DNA from 2 places in the Nocardioides sp. JCM 18999 genome. Region 2 is predicted to be linked to the other one. Evidence: riboswitches for the same ligand, from Rfam matches in the RefSeq annotation. Region 2 holds a riboswitch; the other holds the start of a gene.
The links. A riboswitch is a leader RNA that binds a small molecule or an ion and turns the genes downstream of it on or off. The one in region 2 is predicted to bind glycine.
Positions count from the first base shown of each region.

Region 1 (9,705 bases), 1.7 Mb from region 2:
CCCGGATCACCGACCGCCGGCTGACCGCCGGGGTATGGAACACCCTGCGCAGCGGGTTCTACAACGCCGCGGTCGACCCGGCCCGGATCATCGACATCGCCGTCGCGGCGCTCCCCCTCGACGACGCCGAGGACACCCCGCGTCGCACCTCGGGCTGGCTCAGTCGCCAGGTGATCCCGCTGGCGCCGGCCGGATCGGCCGACCGGCTGCACGCCGCGGCGCTCACGGCCGTCGGGGTCGAGGAGACCGGCTCCGAGCGTCAGCTGGCCGCCTTCCGCACCCAGATCGGCACCGCCAGCGACGCGGCCGAGCTCCGCGGCCTGCTCGAGACGGCCCCCGACGGCATCGTGGTCGACCGCGCCCTGCGGTGGCGCATCCTCACCCGGCTCGCCAGCCTGGGCCGGATCGACCGGGACGAGCTGGCCGCCGCCTTCGAGGCGGACCCTGCCGTCGACGCCAAGGTCGCCCTGACCGCGGCGTTGTGCTCACTGCCCGACGAGCAGGCCAAGGCGCACGCGTGGTCGATCTTCCTGGGCGAGACCGAGGCGTCGAACTACGAGATCACCGCGGCCGGCGGCGGCCTGTGGCAGGGCGGCCAGGAGGAGCTCACCGCTCGGTACGTCGACGCCTACTTCGACTCCATCGCCGGCACCGCCCGGGTCCGCAGCGGATGGGTGCTCGGGGATGCCGCCGCGGCCTTCTTCCCGACCGGCTCCGTCGCCCCGCGCACCTTGGAGCGTGCCCGGGCGACGATCGCCGATCCTGAGCTGGCCGGCCCGCTCCGGCGGCGGTTGAGCGACCTGACCGACGAGCTGCGACGCCTGCTCGCCGTCCAGGAACGCTTCGGTTCCTGACCCGTTCACCCCGGGTGAGCACTGGGGTCCCGGCGTGGGTCCCCGGTTCTGTCGGTAGGCGCTGCGAGACTTCGGCCCATGGGAGCGGAGTTGTTGGTGTTCATTGCCCTCGTGGTCGGTCTGGCCGCAGGTGCAGCAGTCGGAGCGATCGCTGGATCGGCACGGACGGCGGCCACGTGGAGCCGTCGTGTCGACGAGGCGAGCGCGACGGCCTCGACCGAGTTCGACCAGCGGTTCCAGATCCTCCAGGCGCGCCTCCAGTCCGAGGCCGCCGCGTCGACCCAGGCGGAGGTCGCTCAGGCCGAGGCGATGATGGCGGCCCGACAGGACGCCACGGTCGCCCAGCTGCTGCAGCACGAGAGCGAGATCCGTTCCACCACCGAGGCGGAGCTCGCCGCGGCTCAGGCGGCCCTGATCGGCATGCAGGAGACCGTCAGCGAGCTGCGCCAGCAGTACCGCGAGCTGTTGGAGGCCCAGCGGGTCACCGCGGCCGAGCGGGAGCGCACCGAGGCCGGCCAGGCCCAGGTGCTCAAGACCATCGCGCCGGTCGCGGAGCAGCTCGAGCAGATGCAGAAGCGCGTCCACCAGATGGAGGCCCAGCGCGCGGAGCAGCACGGCGAGCTCGCCCAGCAGATCCGGCAGACCCAGACCAGCGTTGAGGAGTCGCGCCGCGCCGCCGACAGCCTGGCCGGCGCCCTGAAGAACAACGCGGTCCGCGGCGTCTGGGGCGAGACCCAGCTGCGCACGCTGGTCGAGTCCGCAGGCCTGCTCCCCCGGGTGGACTTCTCGGTGCAGCACACGATGGAGGCCGAGTCGGGCGCCCGCCGTCCCGACATGGTGATCAACCTCGCGGGCGGGAAGCAGATGGCGATCGACGCCAAGGTCCCGTTCAGCTCCTTCCTCGAGTCCCAGCGTGAAGGGATCGAGGCCGGTGAACGACTCAGCCTGCTGCAGGACCACGCGCGCAAGGTGCGCGGTCACGTCGACGTGCTCAGCCAGAAGGGCTACTGGACCGGCCTCGACGCCAGCCCGGAGTTCACGGTGGCGTTCATCCCCAACGACCAGATCCTCGCCCTGGCGCTGGAGACCGACCCCTCGTTGATGGAGTACGCGTTCCGCAGCGGCGTGATCCTGGCGACCCCGACGAACCTGTGGGGCCTGCTCAAGACCGTGGCCTACACCTGGAAGCAGGAGGTCCTCACCGAGGACGCCAAGGTGCTCTTCGACCTCGGCAACCAGCTCTACGACCGGATCGCCACCATGGTGACGAAGATCGAGAAGATGCGCCGCTCGCTCGAGACGACGGTCAAGGACTACAACGGGTTCGTCAGCACGCTGGAGACCCGGGTCCTCGTCTCGGCGCGCAAGATCCACAACCTCGACGAGTCCCTGGTGCTCGGCTCCCCCGCCCAGATCGACACCACCCCGAAGCCGCTCACGGCCAGTGACTTCGACGCGCTCGCCGACGTCGAGCGGCCCGAGATCCCCGAAGGCGCCGACCGGATCACCCTCGAGGCCGTCCGGCTGGACGACTCCGAGGCGATCTGATCGACGCCTCCGGTCGCTGCTGAGTCCTACTCGGCGAAGGCCTCCACCGGCGGGCAGGCGCACACCAGGTTGCGGTCGCCGTAGGCGTTGTCGATCCGCGCGACCGGCGCCCAGTACTTGTCGGGGTCGATGCCGGTCGGGAAGACGGCCTCGGTCCGCGAGTAGGCCCGGTCCCAGTCGCCGACGAGTGCACGGGTCGTGTGGGGTGCACCGCGCAGCACGGAGTTCTCCGGGGTCCACTCCCCTGAGGCGACCCGGTCGATCTCGCCCCGGATCGCGATCATGGCGTCGATGAACCGGTCGAGCTCGGCCAGGTCCTCGGACTCGGTGGGCTCGACCATCAGCGTGCCGGCGACCGGGAACGACATCGTCGGGGCGTGGAAGCCGTAGTCGATGAGTCGCTTCGCGACGTCGTCGACCGTGACTCCCGTGGCCTGGGTGAGGGGACGCAGGTCCAGGATGCACTCGTGCGCGACCAGTCCCGAGTCGCCGCGGTAGAGCACCGGGAAGGCCTCACCCAGTCGAGCCGCGATGTAGTTCGCCGACAGCACCGCCGTCGCGGTGGCCCGGGTCAGTCCCTCGGCCCCCATCAGCCGGACGTAGGCCCACGAGATCGGCAGGATGCCGGCGGAGCCGTGCGGCGCCGCCGAGATCGGACCGATCCCGTCGCGACGCTCGACCTCCGGGTGCAACGGGTGCGTGGGCAGGTACGGCGCGAGGTGCTCGCGCACCGCCACCGGACCGACACCCGGGCCACCGCCGCCGTGCGGGATGCAGAAGGTCTTGTGCAGGTTGAGGTGCGAGACGTCGCCCCCGAACTGCCCGGGCTTGGCGTAGCCCAGCAGCGCGTTGAAGTTGGCGCCGTCGATGTAGACCTGGCCACCGTGGGAGTGCACGATCTCGCAGAGCTCGGTGATCCCCTCCTCGTAGACCCCGTGGGTCGACGGGTAGGTGACCATGATCGCCGCGAGGTCGTCGCTGTGCAGGTCGCACTGGGCGCGCAGGTCGTCGAGGTCGACCGTGCCGTCCTCGTGCGACTTGACCACGACCGCGCGCATCCCGGCCATGATCGCCGAGGCGGCGTTGGTGCCGTGCGCCGAGGAGGGCAGCAGGCAGACGTCGCGTTGACCCTCGCCGTTGGCCAGGTGGTAGCCACGGATGGCGAGCAGCCCGGCCAGCTCGCCCTGGGATCCGGCGTTGGGCTGGATGGAGACGCGGTCGTAGCCGGTCACCTCGGCCAGCCACCCCTCGAGCTCGGCGACCAGGACGGCGTAGCCGGAGGCGTCCTCGGCCGGGACGAAGGGGTGCAGGTCGGCGAAGCCCGGAAGGCTGATCGGCTCCATCTCGGTGGTGGCGTTCAGCTTCATCGTGCACGAACCCAGCGGGATCATGCCGCGGTCGAGCGCGTAGTCACGCCCCGAGAGCTGGCGCAGGTAGCGCAGCATCTGGGTCTCGGAGCGGTGCGCGCCGAAGACCTCGTGGGTGAGGAACGGCGTCCGGCGCACCAGGGCGTCCGGGATCGCCGACGCGGTGGTCCGGTCGAGCTCGTCGACGAGACCCTCGACGTCGGTGCCAGCCGGCACCGCACCGAACGCGGTGAGGACGCCGACGACCGTGGCCCGAGAGGTGACCTCGGAGGTCGAGAGCGCGACGGTGTCGGCGTCGACCAGACGGAGGTGGAACCCGGCGGTGCGGGCAGCCTCGACCACAGCCGCAGCCCCGCCCGGCACCGCGACGGTGATCGTGTCGAAGAACGACTCCGAGACCAGCGCGAGGCCGGCGCGACGCAGGCCCGCGGCGACCACGGCGGCGTAGCGGTGGGTGCGCCGCGCGATGTCGGTCAGGCCCTCGGGACCGTGGTAGACCGCGTACATCGCGGCACCGACGGCCAGGAGCACCTGGGCGGTGCAGATGTTGGAGGTCGCCTTCTCCCGGCGGATGTGCTGCTCCCGGGTCTGCAGCGCGAGCCGGTAGGCGGGCCGGCCCTCGGCGTCGATCGACACCCCGACCAGGCGTCCGGGCAGGTGCCGCTCCAGACCCTGGTGCACGGCCATGAACCCGGCGTGCGGGCCACCGTAGAAGAGCGGGATGCCGAACCGCTGGGCCGATCCGACGACGACGTCGGCACCGAGCTCGCCCGGCGACTCCAGCACCGTGAGGGCCAGCAGGTCGGCGGCGACGACCGCGAGGGCACCGCGCTCGTGGATCCGGGCGACCAGCGCACCGAGGTCGGGCAGCGACCCGTCCGCGGCGGGGTACTGGACGAGCACACCGGCGATCGAGCCCTCGGGGAGCTCGTCGGCGAGGTCGGCGACGATGACGTCGATCCGCATCGCCTCGGCACGGGTGCGCACGACCTCGATGGTCTGCGGCAGCGCGCGGGCATCGACCACGAAGGACCCGTTGCCGTTGGCCTTGTTGGCGCGGCGGACCAGGGTCATCGCCTCGGCGGCGGCCGTTCCCTCGTCGAGCAGCGAGGAGTTCGAGACCGGCAGACCGGTGAGGTCCCCGATCATCGTCTGGAAGTTGATCAGGGCCTCGAGGCGGCCCTGGGAGATCTCGGGCTGGTACGGCGTGTAGGCGGTGTACCAGGCCGGGTCCTCGAGCACGTTGCGCCGGATGACGGGCGGCGTGATGGTGGCGTGGTAACCCAGGCCGATCAGCGACTCCGCCGGGTTGTTGCGTCCAGCCAGCTCACGGGCCAGGGCGCTGACCGCCTGCTCGCTCATTGCGGGCGGCAGGTCGAGCTGCTCGTGGCTGCGGATGCCGGCCGGGACAGCGGCGGCCATCAGCTCGTCGAGCGAGCCGAAGCCGAGTCGCGCGAGCATGGTCTGCTCGGCCTCGGTGGTGACACCGATGTGGCGACGTACGAACGGGGACGCGGCGTCGAGCTCGGCGAGCGTGGGCGAGTCGGTCACTCAGACCTCCAGGGGCGTAGGGGTGATCACCCTCCCCCTCTGTCGCCCCGACGGTGGGACTTCAGACTCGCCATGTCCGCGCGGTCGTGGTGCCTGAGAGATTCCGGGGAGGAATTGCCCCTTCGGCGCCCGACTCGGGACTCTCCCGCGCGGCCTTCGTAGCAGCGCTGAGTCTAGCGCAGCCGATCAGCCGATCTTGCGGGCGGCCCGACGCGCGGCGAGTTCGTCGCCCTCGACGGACCCCGTGGACTCGTCGTCCGCGGCACGCTCGCTCGGCAGGGCCGACAGCGTGCCCTCGATCTCGCGCCACACGCCACCGATCGCGATACCGAACACGCCCTGACCGCCCTGGAGCAGGTCGATGACCTCGTCGTTGCTGGTGCACTCGTAGACCGAGGCACCGTCGCTCATCAGGGTGACGCGGGTGAGGTCGTCGGTGCCGCGCTCACGCAGGTGGGTGACGGCCGTGCGGATCTGCTGCAGGGAGATGCCGGCGTCGAGGAGGCGCTTGATCACCTTGAGGATCAGGATGTCGCGGAACGAGTAGAGCCGCTGGCTGCCCGAACCGCTGGCACCACGGACGCTCGGCTCGATCAGGCCGGTGCGGGCCCAGTAGTCGAGCTGGCGGTAGGTGATGCCGGCCGCGTTGCAGGCCGTCGGTCCGCGGTAACCCGCGTCACTGGGCAACGGAGAGACGTCATCAGTGAACAGCAGGCCCTGCTCGTCCGCTTCGGCGGCGGCCGCGAGTACCTCGGCGCTCTGGCCGTTCTCCTGCTCGTGCTCCAACACGTTGTCCTCCGTGAGGTCTACTCCGTTGAGCGTAACTCCGAAAGGGGAAGTCCGGGTCATCCCGATCAGGGAATCTCACCGGTGGAGTTACAACAGAGACACTTCACCGTAGGCCTCGTCCCCCATCGGGTCAAAGACCTTCCCGGCGTGTCGCAACCCTCAACCTCAGATTGAGACTCAGGGTTGGTGCCGAACCTGCTCAATCGGTGGAGAAGTCCTCCGGGCTGACGTGGTCGAGGAACTCGCGGAACCGCTCGACCTCCTCCGCGGCATCGACCTCGGGCGCCTCGGCGTCGGCCTCGTCATCGTCCCCGCCCTCGGGGATGTAGACCCCCGCCTCGGCGAGCACCCCGTCGGCACAACGGACCGGCGCGCCGACCCGCAGGGCCAGGGCGATCGCGTCGGACGGACGGGCCGAGACCTCGACGCCGTTGTCGAAGGCGACCACGGCGTAGAAGACGTTGTCACGGACCTCGGTGATCCTGACCTCGGCGACCTCGGCGCCCAGCGCGGTGATCACGTCTCCGAGCAGGTCGTGGGTCAGCGGTCGCGGTGGCACGACGCCCTGCTGGGCGAAGGCGATGGCCGTGGCTTCGACGGCACCGATCCAGATGGTCAGGTAGCGCGAGCCGTCGACCTCGCGGAGCAGCACGAGGGGCTGGTTCGAGGGAACCTCGACCCGCACCCCCAGGACGTCGACCTCACGCACGTCGTCAGCCTACGTCAGTGGAGAAGTCGGGGGTCGGGTCAGTCGCGGAGCGAGGACTTGAGCAGCAGTCCGTGCATCCGTGCCGTCAGGGCAGCCAGCGTCGCGCCCACCTCGTCGCTGTCGCGTCGCCCGCTCAGCGCCTGCCGGACGAGGTCGGCCTCACGGTCGGCAGCATTGCGGAACACGCGGAACGCCGCGGCGTGGAACCCGAAGTCAGCCAGGTCGCTCGCCGTCCGGACCAGCGAGAGGTCGTCGGTCGTGTAGTGCCCGGAGCGCGACGGAGTGACCACCTTGGCCGCCTCCAGCTCGGCCAGGAACTCCTCGGTCACTTCAGCCACCTTGAGGACTTCCTTCCGCGACAGGCGCAACGCGTCGCGTCGCTCGAACAGCTCCTCGGTGGGCAGCCCGTCCTCCGAGACGGACTCGACCGGCACCGTCGGAACGGTCACCTGCACGGTCGGCGGCTCGAGACCGCGGTCGATCGCGTCGAGGTGCTCGGCGATCACCTTCTTCGGGAGGTAGTGATCGCGCTGCATCGTCAGGATGTAGCGGATCCGGGCGACGTCGGCGTCGGAGAACTTCCGATAGCCGGCAGCCGTCCGCTCCGGCGCGATCAGCCCGTCCTCCTCGAGGAGCCGGATCTTGGGGATGCTGATCATCCCCGGGAACTCCGGGGCGAGCAGGTCGAGCACGCGCCCGATGTTGAAACGCTCAGCGTGGTCCGACGAAGCGTGTGCGACGCCGTACGACATCAGCTGGCGTGCCCCGCGTAGAAGACCAGGCGGAACTTGCCGATCTGGACCTCGTCGCCGTCCTTGAGGACGGCGCGATCGATCCGGTCCCGGTTGACGTAGGTGCCGTTGAGGCTGCCGGAGTCCGAGACCACGTAGGTCTGGCCGTCACGGTCGAACTCGGCGTGCCGACGGGAGACCGTGACGTCGTCGAGGAAGATGTCGCTCTCCGGATGGCGCCCGGCGTGCACCGTCGGCTGGTCGAGCAGGAACCTGCTCCCGGAGCCGGGGCCGCGCTGCACCACGAGCAGCGCCGAACCGGGCGGCAGTGCGTCCACCGCGGCAGCATCGACGGGAGCGAGCAACCGGTCGGAGGTCTCGGAACGGCCGTCGGCGAGGTTGATCGTCGTCGTGGCGTCCGAGCCTTCGGGCAGACGCGATCCGCACTGCGCGCAGAAGCGCGCGCCCTCGGCATAGGACGTCCCGCAGGATCCGCAGAACGGCATGTCGCCCCCTCCTTGATTCCTCGCCCGGGCCATCACGTTAGACGCCTGACCCTCAGGCTCACCGTGATGGTTTCCCCGAACTTACCAGCCCTCAGGCGTCGAGCGTCGCCTGATAGGCCACCGCGTCGAGCAGACCGTCCACGGCGCCGGCATCGGACGGCACGACCTCGAACAGCCAGCCGGCGCCGTACGGGTCGCCGTTGACCTGCTCGGGAGCAGCGTCGAGTGCGCTGTTGACGGCGACGACCTCACCGGTGACCGGCGCGTAGAGGTCGCTGACCGACTTGGTGGACTCGAGCTCGCCGACGGCGTCGCCGGCGTTGACCGTCGCGCCGACCTCGGGCAGCGAGACGTAGACGATGTCGCCGAGGGCGTCCTGGGCGTAGTCGGTGATACCGATCCGGACGGAGCCCGCGGCGTCGCCCGGGGTCCGCACCCATTCGTGCTCAACGGTGTAACGGAGGTCGTCGGGATAGCTCATGTGCCGACCCTACTGCGCGGAGTCAGTGGTCGTGGACGGCGGTGATGTCCAGGTTCGGCAATTTCGTGACGGTCACGGTGGCGCCGTCGTCCTCGAACTGGTCCTGAGGCCCGCGGGCGAAGGTCACCGCTCCGGCCAGGGTGGTCGGTTCACCGATCGCCTCGACCGTGTACGGCGGGGAGAGCACCGTCCCGTCGACGACCAGTCCACCGGGCACCTGGTCGATGTAGCTCTGGGCCACGAGGCGCTGGGATCCGTTGACCTGGATCGCCTCGGCCCCCACGGAACGCAGCTCCTCGATCAGGTCCAGGAAGCTGTCCATGTTGACGGCGGCCGTGTCCTCCACGATCCGGACCCGCACACCGGGGCCGGTCACGGGCACCGTGCCGGCCAGGATGCTGAGCGTGGTCACCTCGCTGCGGGCCTCCTCGAGGGCCGCCTGACGCTTGGACGTGCTGTCGCGGAGGTCGTCGCGAGCCTGCTCGAGACGGACGATCTCGGACTGCGCCCGCTGGGTGGTGCCGGCCAGGCCGTTGAGCACGTCGATCAGGTCCTGCTCCCGATAGCCGGTGAACGCGGTGTCCTGGTCGTTGGCGCGCACCTGGGTCACGGCGGCGAAGCCGACCAAGGCGAGCAGGATCCCGACCACGAACTGGGTCCGACTGGCTCGCCAGAACGCACCGCGGTCACGGGGCTCCTGGCCGGTCTCGGGACTGGTCTCGGGACTGGTCTCGGGCGTGGGCTCAGGCATGGAAGATGTGCCGCCGGATCGCGGCGACGTTGGTGAAGATGCGGATGCCGAGGACGACGATGACGCCGGTCGACAGCTGGCCACCGACACCAAGCTTGTCGCCCAGGAAGACGATGCCGGCCGCGATGACGACGTTGCTCAGGAACGAGACGACGAAGACTTTGTCGTCGAAGATCCCGTCGAGGTAGGCACGCAGCCCTCCGAAGACAGCGTCCAGCGCTGCCACGACGGCGATCGGAAGGTACGGCTCCAACGCCACGGGGACGTCGGGCTGCACGATCAGACCGATCACGACACCGACCACCAGACCGAGAGCGGCGATCACTGTTCCTCCTGCATCATCGACTTGGGTTGACGATCGACGGGCTTTGCATACCACAACCGCAGCCGCGAAGCGGGAGCCGCGGGCAGTGCCCGT
Region 1 covers NZ_AP043887.1:1,453,998-1,463,702, reverse strand. The annotation lists gene pepN (aminopeptidase N) at 1-854, shown strand, start outside; gene ACZ5J1_RS07080 (DNA recombination protein RmuC) at 933-2,402, shown strand; gene gcvP (aminomethyl-transferring glycine dehydrogenase) at 2,429-5,320, opposite strand; glycine riboswitch at 5,392-5,478, opposite strand; gene ACZ5J1_RS07070 (MerR family transcriptional regulator) at 5,507-6,109, opposite strand; gene ACZ5J1_RS07065 (bifunctional nuclease family protein) at 6,309-6,818, opposite strand; gene ftsR (transcriptional regulator FtsR) at 6,857-7,510, opposite strand; gene ACZ5J1_RS07055 (FHA domain-containing protein) at 7,570-8,055, opposite strand; gene gcvH (glycine cleavage system protein GcvH) at 8,147-8,536, opposite strand; gene ACZ5J1_RS07045 (DUF881 domain-containing protein) at 8,559-9,287, opposite strand; gene ACZ5J1_RS07040 (small basic family protein) at 9,280-9,612, opposite strand; gene ACZ5J1_RS07035 (DUF881 domain-containing protein) at 9,609-9,705, opposite strand, start outside.
Region 1: another riboswitch for glycine. It lies ahead of gcvP (aminomethyl-transferring glycine dehydrogenase); the one in region 2 lies ahead of gcvT (glycine cleavage system aminomethyltransferase GcvT).

Region 2 (9,705 bases):
GACCGCCGCGTTCCTGATGCGCGACTACGGCGACCCTGCCGATCCTGGTTCAGGGCTGTCGGTCGTCGCCTTCCACGCGGTGGAGCACGGGAACGGCCCGGGAAACGCGCTGGTCGACCCCGAGTCCGACGTCGTGGCGGTCACGGTGGGCGACCCGGTCGAGGTCGGTGCCGTGGAGTACCGGGTCACCCGCACCATGGTCGAGTCGAAGTCCGACGCCGCCGCCGACCTCCGCATCTGGGGCGACGCAGCCAAGCGGGGCAACGACCTGGTGATCCTGGCCTGCCTCCTGCAGCCCGACGATCCGCTCCCGGAACAGGACAACCTGGTGGTCCTCGCCACCCGGATCGGACCGACCACCTAGACATGTGACTATTTGGTCACCTATTGTCGATCCATGGACGCGGTCTTCAAGGCGCTCGCCGATCCGACCCGACGCAGCCTCCTCGACGCACTGTTCGAGCAGGACGGCCAGACCCTCAGCGCCCTCGAGTCCAGCGCCCACGACATGACTCGCTTCGGGGTGATGAAGCACCTCGGGGTCCTCGAAGAGGCCGGGCTGATCAGCACGCGCCGCCACGGCCGGGAGAAGCTGCACTTCCTCAACCCGGTCCCGATCCAGCAGGTCTACGACCGCTGGGTCAGCAAGTTTTCCCAGCCCTGGTCCGCAGGGCTGACCCAGCTCAAGCAGGAACTGGAGGACGAGGCATGACCACCGAACCCACCACCGACAGGCGAGTCTCCTGGACCGAGGGCACCGCCCCGGTCGCAGAAGGAACCGCCGTCTTCGAGATCTTCATCAAGACCACGCCCGAGAAGCTCTGGGCAGCGATCACCGACCCGGAGCAGCGCGCCAAGTACAGCTTCGGGGCCGCCACCGTCTCGGACTGGGCGACCGGGTCGACGTACAGCTCCCAGGCCGGCGGCTTCGAGATCGCCTCGGGCACCAACGTCGAGGTCGACCCGCCACACCTGCTGGTGCAGACCTTCACCGCGCAGTGGAGCGACGAGGTCCGAGCCGTCGGCCAGACCCGGGTGACCTGGGAGATCGAGCAGATCGGCACCTCGTGCCGGCTGACGGTCATCCACGACCAGCTGCCCGCGCACGCCAACGCCGAGCTGTACGGCGGCTGGCCGATGATCCTCTCCGGGCTCAAGACCCTGCTCGAGACCGGCGACCTGCTCGACACCCCCGGATCGCTGATCTACGCCGACGAGACCGACGGCTGACCCGGCCCCGCCCCTCCCCAAAGTGGTGATGCGGACGCGGAACGGTCTCGCGAGGATGGCGTCGTGCCCGACCTCACCCTCGACTACCGGCTCCCCGTCACCACGGTGACGATCGGCGGCACCCGCACGACCGTCGACAACCCCGTGCTCGACCCACGCGTGGCGACCACCCGGTCGTCCCACGTGGTCACCGAGATCGTCGCCGACGCCCGGGCGGTGCGCACCCTGGTCGCACCGGATCCCCAGCACAACAAGCGCACCCTCACCGTCGGTCTCGCGTCCGACGGTCGGCTCACCTCGATCAACAGCGTCACCGAGGACCACTCCGACGAACGGCTCAAGGCCGCCGTCGCGGTGGGGTTCCAGACCGCCGGGATGCTCAGCCCCCTGCTCGCCACCGGACCGCCCGGGATCGCCGCCGCGACACTGGGGGCTCTCGCCGCCGGCGCCATCACGTACGGGGTCAAGGCCCTGCGGATCGACGCGTCGTTCCCCGGTCCGGCGGCGACGTCCCGCCCGCCCGCCACGGAGCTCGGCATCCACAGCCGGTACGTCGCCGAGCACCCTGCGGACGCCGAGGTGCTGGCCAGCCTGCGCTGGTCGCAGATGCTGCTGGTCGCGCACGCCGCGCAGCTGACCAGCCCGACCTCGGTCCAGGCACCCGCCGTCCTGGCTGCCGACCTGAAGGCCAACACCAAGGCCCTGCTCCAGGTCCGCGAGACGCTGGCCGAGGTCGAGAAGGCCTACGCCGCCTGGGTCGTCGACCAGGCGGTCGTGACCCACACCGACCACTTCAACGAGACCTTCGTGATCGAGGACCTCCCCACCACGAAGCAGCTCCACGTCGCGGCGGCCGCCAAGTTCCCGTTCAACGGGATCCCCGACCACCCGAGCAGCCGACGTTGGTCGCCCCTCTTCGAGGACCTCCGCATCGCGGTCACCTGCGACTTCCTCGCCGCCGAGGCCCCGACGGACCCACCGACCCCGGCGACGACCGAACCGTCCGACCCGACTCGTCCCCGGGTGGCGTTCCGCCGACAGGAGCTGGTCACCCTCACCACCTGGACGGTCACCCGGGACACGGCCGGCGGCCCCTACGCGCTGGCGCCGACCAGCGTCGAACGCAAGATCGTGGTCCGCTCCGACCGCGAGGACGAGTTCCTCCCGCTGCTGGCGAACAAGGACGAGGGAAGTCTCGCGATCACCTTCGACGACGACGGGCTGGTGGCCTCGGTCACCTCCGACCGGACCGATCCGAAGGTGAAGCAGAACCAGGCTCTGGCCACCCTGCCCGCAGCGGCCAAGGACGCCTACGAGGCCGGAGCCGCGCTGTCCCAGCCGTTCACGTCCGGCGCCCGGGTGACCGAGAAGGAGAACCGGGCGAAGCTGAAGCCCGCGTCCGCCGATCCCCTGCAGGACCTGCGAGACGACCTCGAGCGAGCCGAGCTCGAAGCCCGGCTGGCACGGGCCCGGACGGTGATCTCCGACCCGACCCGCGGTGTCTTCCTGCTGACCGTGACGGAGAACCCGCCCAGCTGAGGGGGCACCGTCACGGTCGTTGCCCGCGGGCCCATACTTGGCCACCATGACCAGCCTCCAGGCCCACGCGACGGTGGAGGGAGTGCTCGCCGCATGGCAGGAGCGCCTCGTCGCGGCCAGCCACAGCCTGCACGCCCACCCCGAGCTCGCCTTCGCCGAGCACCGCTCCGCCGAGGTGGTCGCCGACCTGCTCCGCAGCGCCGGATTCGCCACCGAGGTCGGCGTCTACGGTCTGGACACCGCGATCGAAGCGGTCCGCGGCACCGGGTCCCTCACGGTCGCGGTCTGCGCCGAGTACGACGCCCTCCCGGGAGTCGGTCACGCCTGCGGGCACAACGTCATCGCCACCGCCGGGGTCGGCGCGGCGATCGCGTTGGCCGAGCTCGCCGACGAGCTCGACCTGACCGTGAAGCTGCTCGGCACGCCCGCCGAGGAGGTCGGCGGCGGCAAGGCCCTGATGCTCGAGGCGGGTGCGTGGGAGGACGCCACCGTCTCGTTGATGATCCACCCCGGACCGGACCTCACCGTCCCCACCCGGGACTGCGGCTCGCAGGGCCGTGACCGCTTCCGGGTCACCTTCTCCGGCCGCGCCTCGCACGCCGCGGCGGCCCCCGACGGGGGGATCAACGCCGGTGACGCCGCGACCGTCCTGCACGTCGCGCTCGGCCTGCTGCGCCAGCAGCTGCCCGACGGCGTACGCCTCTCGGCCGTCACGCTCTCCGGCGGCGACGTCTCGAACATCATCCCCGCTACCGCCGTCGTCGAGGGTGAGGTCCGCTCCACCGACGGCGAGGTGCAGCGGGTGCTCAAGGAGAAGTTCCTGGCCTGCGTCCAGGGCGCCGCGATCGCCACCGGCTGCACGTACGAGGTGGTCCCGGTCGACCCGATCTACGAACCCCTGGTCCAGCACGGCTTCCTCGCCGACCGCTTCGACGCCGCGATCGAGCGTCAGGGCCGGGTGATCAACACCGAGCTCGGCACCCTCACCGGCGGCTCCACCGACATGGGCAACGTCAGCCAGGTGGTGCCCTCGATCCACCCGATGCTCGCCGTCCGTGGCGCGTCCGGGATGCCGCACACCGCCGACTTCGCCGCCGAGACCGCCTCGGCCGGAGCCGACGAGGCGATCATCGTCGGCGCGACCGCGATGGCCTCCGCGATCGTCGACCTCGCCCTCGACCCCGAGGCCCGCGCCGCCGTCCTCGAGCTGCAGCGGCAGCGCCCCGCCGGCGCCACCCGGGTCCCCGCGAACCGCCCTGACGAGCAAGCCGAGGAACCCACCGTCTAAGGTCTGCCGCACAACTGAAGACACATCGCCGATCAACGTGCAGCGGGAGAGTCCCCGCCCTGCGCGGGGCGCCGAAGGAGCAACTCTCCCCGAGAAACTCTCAGGCCCCCTGACCGCTGCATCGAGGCGAACTCTGGAAAGTCGTTCCCACCCACTGCGGGAACGCACCGACGGTGAAAGCCGCCCCCCCTCACGGGATCGGGCGGTGAAGCTCTCAGGTCCCATGACAGAGCGGGGAGGCATCCATCCGCCCGCCGGTTCCGCCGGCGCACGCCAGAGAGCCTCCACCCATGACGTCCCGCCCCACCCCGCTGCACGACCTCCACGTCGAGCTCGGCGCCCACCTCGCCGACTTCGCCGGCTGGGCAATGCCGATCCGGTACGGCTCCGAGACCGCCGAGCACCACGCCGTCCGGACCACCGCCGGCCTCTTCGACCTGTGCCACATGGGCGAGATCGAGGTCACCGGCCCCGACGCCGGCCGGGCCCTGGACCACGCACTGGTCGGTCGGCCCTCGGCGATCCGGGTCGGCGGCGCCCGGTACTCGATGATCTGCGCCCCCGACGGCGGGATCATCGACGACCTGGTCGTCTACCGCCTCGCCGAGGAGCACTACCTCGTCGTCGCGAACGCGTCGAACGTCGACGCCGTCTTCCCCGCCCTGGCCGAACGGGCCACGCAGTACGACGCCGACGTCGCGAACCGCTCGACCGACTGGGCCCTCCTGGCAGTGCAGGGTCCGGCCTCGGCGGCCATCGTCGCCGCGCTGACCGACCTCGAGGTCGAGGCACTGAAGTACTACGCCATCGACCGCGGCACCCTGGCCGGCGTCGACGTCCTCCTCGCCCGCACCGGCTACACCGGCGAGGACGGCTTCGAGATCTACTGCTCCCCCGCCGACGCGGTCGCGATCTGGAACGCGCTCACCGCGGCCGGTGCCGAGCACGGGCTGGTCCCGGCCGGGCTGTCGTGCCGCGACACCCTCCGACTCGAGGCCGGGATGCCGCTCTACGGCCACGAGCTCGACCTCTCGACCACCCCGTTCGAGGCCGGCCTCGGTCGGGTCGTCGTGGCCGACAAGCCCGACGGCTTCGTCGGCGACGCAGCCCTGGCCGCCCGGCGCGAGGAGGGCCCGCGCACCTTGCTGGTCGGCCTCGTCCCGGAGGGGCGCCGCTCCCCGCGCGCCGGCTACCCGGTCCTCGACACCGCGACCGGTGACGTGGTCGGCGCCGTCACGAGCGGGTCGCCGTCGCCCACGCTCGGCCACCCGATCGCGATGGCCCACGTCCGCCCCGAGCTGGCCGCACCCGGCACCCGGCTGTCGATCGACGTGCGGGGCACCGCCGTCGCGGCCGAGGTCGTCGCGCTGCCGTTCTACGTCCGCGCCCGCTGAGCACCACCCACCCACCGAGCAGCACGAAACCAGCCAGGAGAGACCCATGACGATCCCCACCCACCTGTCCTACACCGCCGAGCACGAGTGGATCTCGCGCGACGGCGACACCGCCCGGGTCGGCATCACCGCGTTCGCCGCTGACGCTCTCGGCGACGTCGTCTTCGTCGACCTGCCCGAGGTCGGCACGCAGGTCACCGCCGGTCAGGCGTGCGGCGAGCTCGAGTCCACGAAGTCGGTCAGCGACCTCTACGCCCCGCTCGACGGCGAGGTGATCGCGGTCAACGAAGCGGTCGTCACCGATTCAGGGCTTGTCAACACCGACCCTTACGGCGAAGGCTGGCTGTTCATGGTCCAGGTGACCGCCGAGGCGGAGATGCTCGATGCCACGGCCTACGCCGAACTGACGCAGGCCTGAGAGCCGTGCGCCCATGACCCGCTCCGCCGCCCTCAGCGCCTTCGACCTCTACTCGATCGGCATCGGCCCGTCCTCGTCCCACACCGTCGGGCCGATGCGGGCGGCGAAGCGGTTCGCCACCACCCTCACCGACGATCTCGGCTCGATCGCCCGCGTCAAGGTCGAGCTCTTCGGTTCCCTCGGAGCCACCGGGCGCGGACACGGGTCCGAAGGCGCCGTACTGCTGGGGATGGAGGGGGCCGACCCGGCCACCGTCGATCCGACCGTGTCCGCCGGCCGGCTGGACGCGGTCCGCACCGAGCGACGGCTCGCGCTCGCGGGGGAACGGCCGATCGTGTTCGACCCGGAGACGGACCTGGTCCTGGACGGCCACACCTCGCTGCCCGGGCACCCCAACGGCATGCGCTTCACGGCGTACGACGCCCAGGGCGTGCGGACGCACAGCGAGATCTACTACTCCGTCGGTGGCGGGTTCGTGCTCAGCGAGGCCGAGCTCGCGGACGGGTCGGTCACGCCGTCGACGTCGACGCCGGTGCCGTGGTCGTTCAGCACCGCCGCCGAGCTGCTCCGGACCTGCCAGGACCAGGAGCTCTCGATCGCCGAGCTGATGCTGGCCAACGAGCTCACCTGGCGCTCCGAGCCCGAGGTGCGGGCCGGTCTGCTGGAGATCTGGCGCGTGATGTCGGGCTGCATCGACGCGGGCTGCCAGCGCGACCCGGCCAACGCCGGCGTGCTTCCGGGTGGGCTCCAGGTCCCCCGCCGCGCACCGGCGCTGTTCAACCGGCTCTCCCAGGATCGGGCGGGCGGCGGAGATCCCGATCCGCTGCACGTGCTGGACTGGGTCAACCTGTTCGCGCTCGCGGTCAATGAGGAGAACGCCTCGGGCGGACGCGTCGTCACGGCCCCGACCAACGGCGCGGCCGGGATCATCCCGGCGGTGCTGCGCTACTACGTCGACTTCGTCGCCCCCGCCTCCGGTGCCACGCCGGCCGAGGTCGAGGACGGCGTCGTCCGGTTCCTGCTGACCGCCGCCGCGATCGGGATCCTGTTCAAGACCAACGCCTCGATCTCCGGGGCCGAGGTCGGCTGCCAGGGCGAGGTCGGCTCGGCCTGCGCGATGGCGGCGGGCGCGTTGTGCGCGGTCCTGGGCGGCACCCCCGCCCAGGTGGAGAACGCCGCCGAGGTCGGGATCGAGCACAACCTCGGCCTGACCTGCGACCCGATCGGCGGCCTCGTCCAGATCCCCTGCATCGAGCGGAACGCGATCGCCGCGGTGAAGGCGATCAACTCCGCCCGACTGGCCCGCAACGGCACCGGAACCCACCTGATCAGCCTCGACCGCGCGATCGCCACCATGCGCGAGACCGGCCGCGACATGCATCACAAGTACAAGGAGACCTCGCTCGGCGGTCTCGCCGTCAGCCTCCCCGAGTGCTGACCCCATCCGCGACTTGAGGCTTCCTGCAGCAGAGGGCCCCTCCGCGGGACGGGAAACCTCAACTCGCGCACAGCAACGCTCAAGTCGGCTGCTGGAACCCTCAAGTCGGCGATCGCCCCTCCCGCGTGCTGAGCAGCACCGGATGGGATGCTGAGCGCCATGAGCACCGAGCGCTTCGTCACCGAGATCCAGGCCCGCTACCGCGACATCAACCTGGGCAACCACGTCGACAGCGTCGAGGCGATCCGGATCATCGACGAGGCCCGGATCCAGCTGCTCCGCTTCGCCGTCCTCACCCCGCCGGCGGGACCGCGCTCCGGCCTGCTCGGCGGCACCCCCGACCACGTCTCCGAGCTGGTCGCCGGGCAGCGGATCGACTACCACGCCGAGATGCGGTTCGTGCCGTTCAGCCCGTTCCAGGTGACGGTCTGGGTGAGCCGGGTCGGCAGCTCCTCGATCGACTTCTCCACCGAGCTGCGGGTCGTCGCCGACCACCCGCCGGCGCTGATCGCGCAGACGACGATGGTCCTGCTCGACCACCAGACCCAGAAGCCGTGGACGATGAGCGACGACGTGCGCGCGACGTTCGAGCGCTTCCTGGCGCCCCCGGTGGAGCTGCGCCAGCCGCGCTGACACCCCGACTGCGCTCGAAGGCCCCGATCTCGCCGAGATCGGGGCCTTCTGCCTTGGAGCGATCAAGACCGCCTCTGACCTGGGGTTATCACCTCGCCGATAGGCCCGCATACAGAAGTCGGGTCGCCGGACGGGGCCGTCAGTGTTGCGCAGGTCACACTGCGCGACGCAGAGTGCTGCCCAGTAGTTGAAACGATTCAAGGTTGCTCCGGCCCCGTCCGCGAGGACCGCCCCCTCCATCGCCTCACTCGCGGCGCCCAGCGCCGTGAGGCGGATGAGTCCTGCCCGAAACAGGTCTCCTCCGCACCACAACCACAGGAGAAACGATGAGTAGTTCCACCAGCCGGCAGCACGTGCCGCACCGCCGCTTCGGACGAACCGTCGCCCTCGCGACCGCCGCCGTCCTCGGCGCCGTCCCCGCGGCGGTCGTGGTCAGCAGCCACGCCCCCGCTGCCCAGGCATCGAGTGCTTCCTCGAGCTTCTCGGTCGCGGAGTGGACCAACCCGAGCACGACGTACCGCCCGGGTGTGCGCTGGTGGTGGTCCGGTGGCGCCGTCGAGGACAGCGTGCTCGACCAGCAGCTCGACTACCTCGCCTCGCACGGCTTCGGCACCGTCGAGATCAACCCCTTCGGCGCCACCCCGCTGGCCGGCGACGAGGCCAAGGTCAAGGACATCTACACCCCGACGTTCTACGCCCACCTCGAGCACGCGGTCGCCAAGGCGAAGACGCTCGGGATCACCGTCGACCTCAACATGGGCTCGGGCTGGAACGCGAACAGCCAGTTCGTCACCGCAGCAGAAGGCCAGCAGAACATGGGCCTCGGCCGATCCACGGCGACGGGCGCGGCCCTCAAGGCCGGACCGGTCACGATCCCCGCCGTGGCGAAGAGCAAGCTGTACGACACCGCCACCTTCAGCGCCGCCGACGTCAAGCTCGAAGGAGTGCTCGTCGCGAAGCGGTCCGGCACCGGAGCCGCCATCACCGGCGATGCCGCCTCCTTCAACGACGGCACCACCACGTGGGACCAACAGCTCGTCGTCGACCCGGCGCAGAGCTACATGATCGACGCCGCTCAGCTCGGCTCGTCGGGCACCTCGTTCACCCTTCCCCCCGACGTCGCCTCGAAGATCACCGACTCCGACTCCTACGAGGTGATCGCGCTCTACTCGCTCCCCTCGGGCACCTCGGGCGTCGACTCCGCCCGGCCGGACTGGTTCGTGGTCAACCACATGGACGCCAGCAGGACCCTCGACTACCTCAATGACTGGCTGGGCGAGGAGAACCTGAACAAGATCATCACGAAGTACGACAACATCCGCGCGGTCTTCAACGACAGCCTCGAGCTCGACCCCGACGTCTACTACGACGACGGCCTCTACGCCCTGGCCAAGGACGCCGAGCACAACGGTCTCGGCTACGACTTCAGCAAGTACCTGCCGACGGTCTACCGGCAGAACCTCGGCGCGCCGGCGTACTTCCCGAACCAGCTCTCCGGCTCGACGACGCCGTACGTCACCAGCACGACCGACGCCTCGACGCAGGCCCGCATCCTGGCCGACTTCCGCATCCTCGTCGGTCAGCGTTTCGCCCAGGGACTCAAGGGCTTCCAGAAGGGTGCCCACGCCAACGGGCTGAAGTACCGCCAGCAGGCCTACAACCCGCCGATGGACGAGATCGGTTCGGCGAAGTACGTCGACATCCCCGAGGAGGAGCAGGCCAACGAGGCCAACCTGCGCACGGCCGCCTCCGGGGGCCACCTCTA
Region 2 covers NZ_AP043887.1:3,109,007-3,118,711, forward strand. The annotation lists gene ACZ5J1_RS15420 (sortase family protein) at 1-364, shown strand, start outside; gene ACZ5J1_RS15425 (ArsR/SmtB family transcription factor) at 398-712, shown strand; gene ACZ5J1_RS15430 (SRPBCC family protein) at 709-1,230, shown strand; gene ACZ5J1_RS15435 (hypothetical protein) at 1,294-2,769, shown strand; gene ACZ5J1_RS15440 (M20 family metallopeptidase) at 2,816-4,057, shown strand; glycine riboswitch at 4,091-4,183, shown strand; glycine riboswitch at 4,184-4,297, shown strand; gene gcvT (glycine cleavage system aminomethyltransferase GcvT) at 4,348-5,451, shown strand; gene gcvH (glycine cleavage system protein GcvH) at 5,498-5,869, shown strand; gene ACZ5J1_RS15455 (L-serine ammonia-lyase) at 5,883-7,307, shown strand; gene ACZ5J1_RS15460 (acyl-CoA thioesterase) at 7,467-7,940, shown strand; gene ACZ5J1_RS15465 (glycosyl hydrolase) at 8,267-9,705, shown strand, end outside.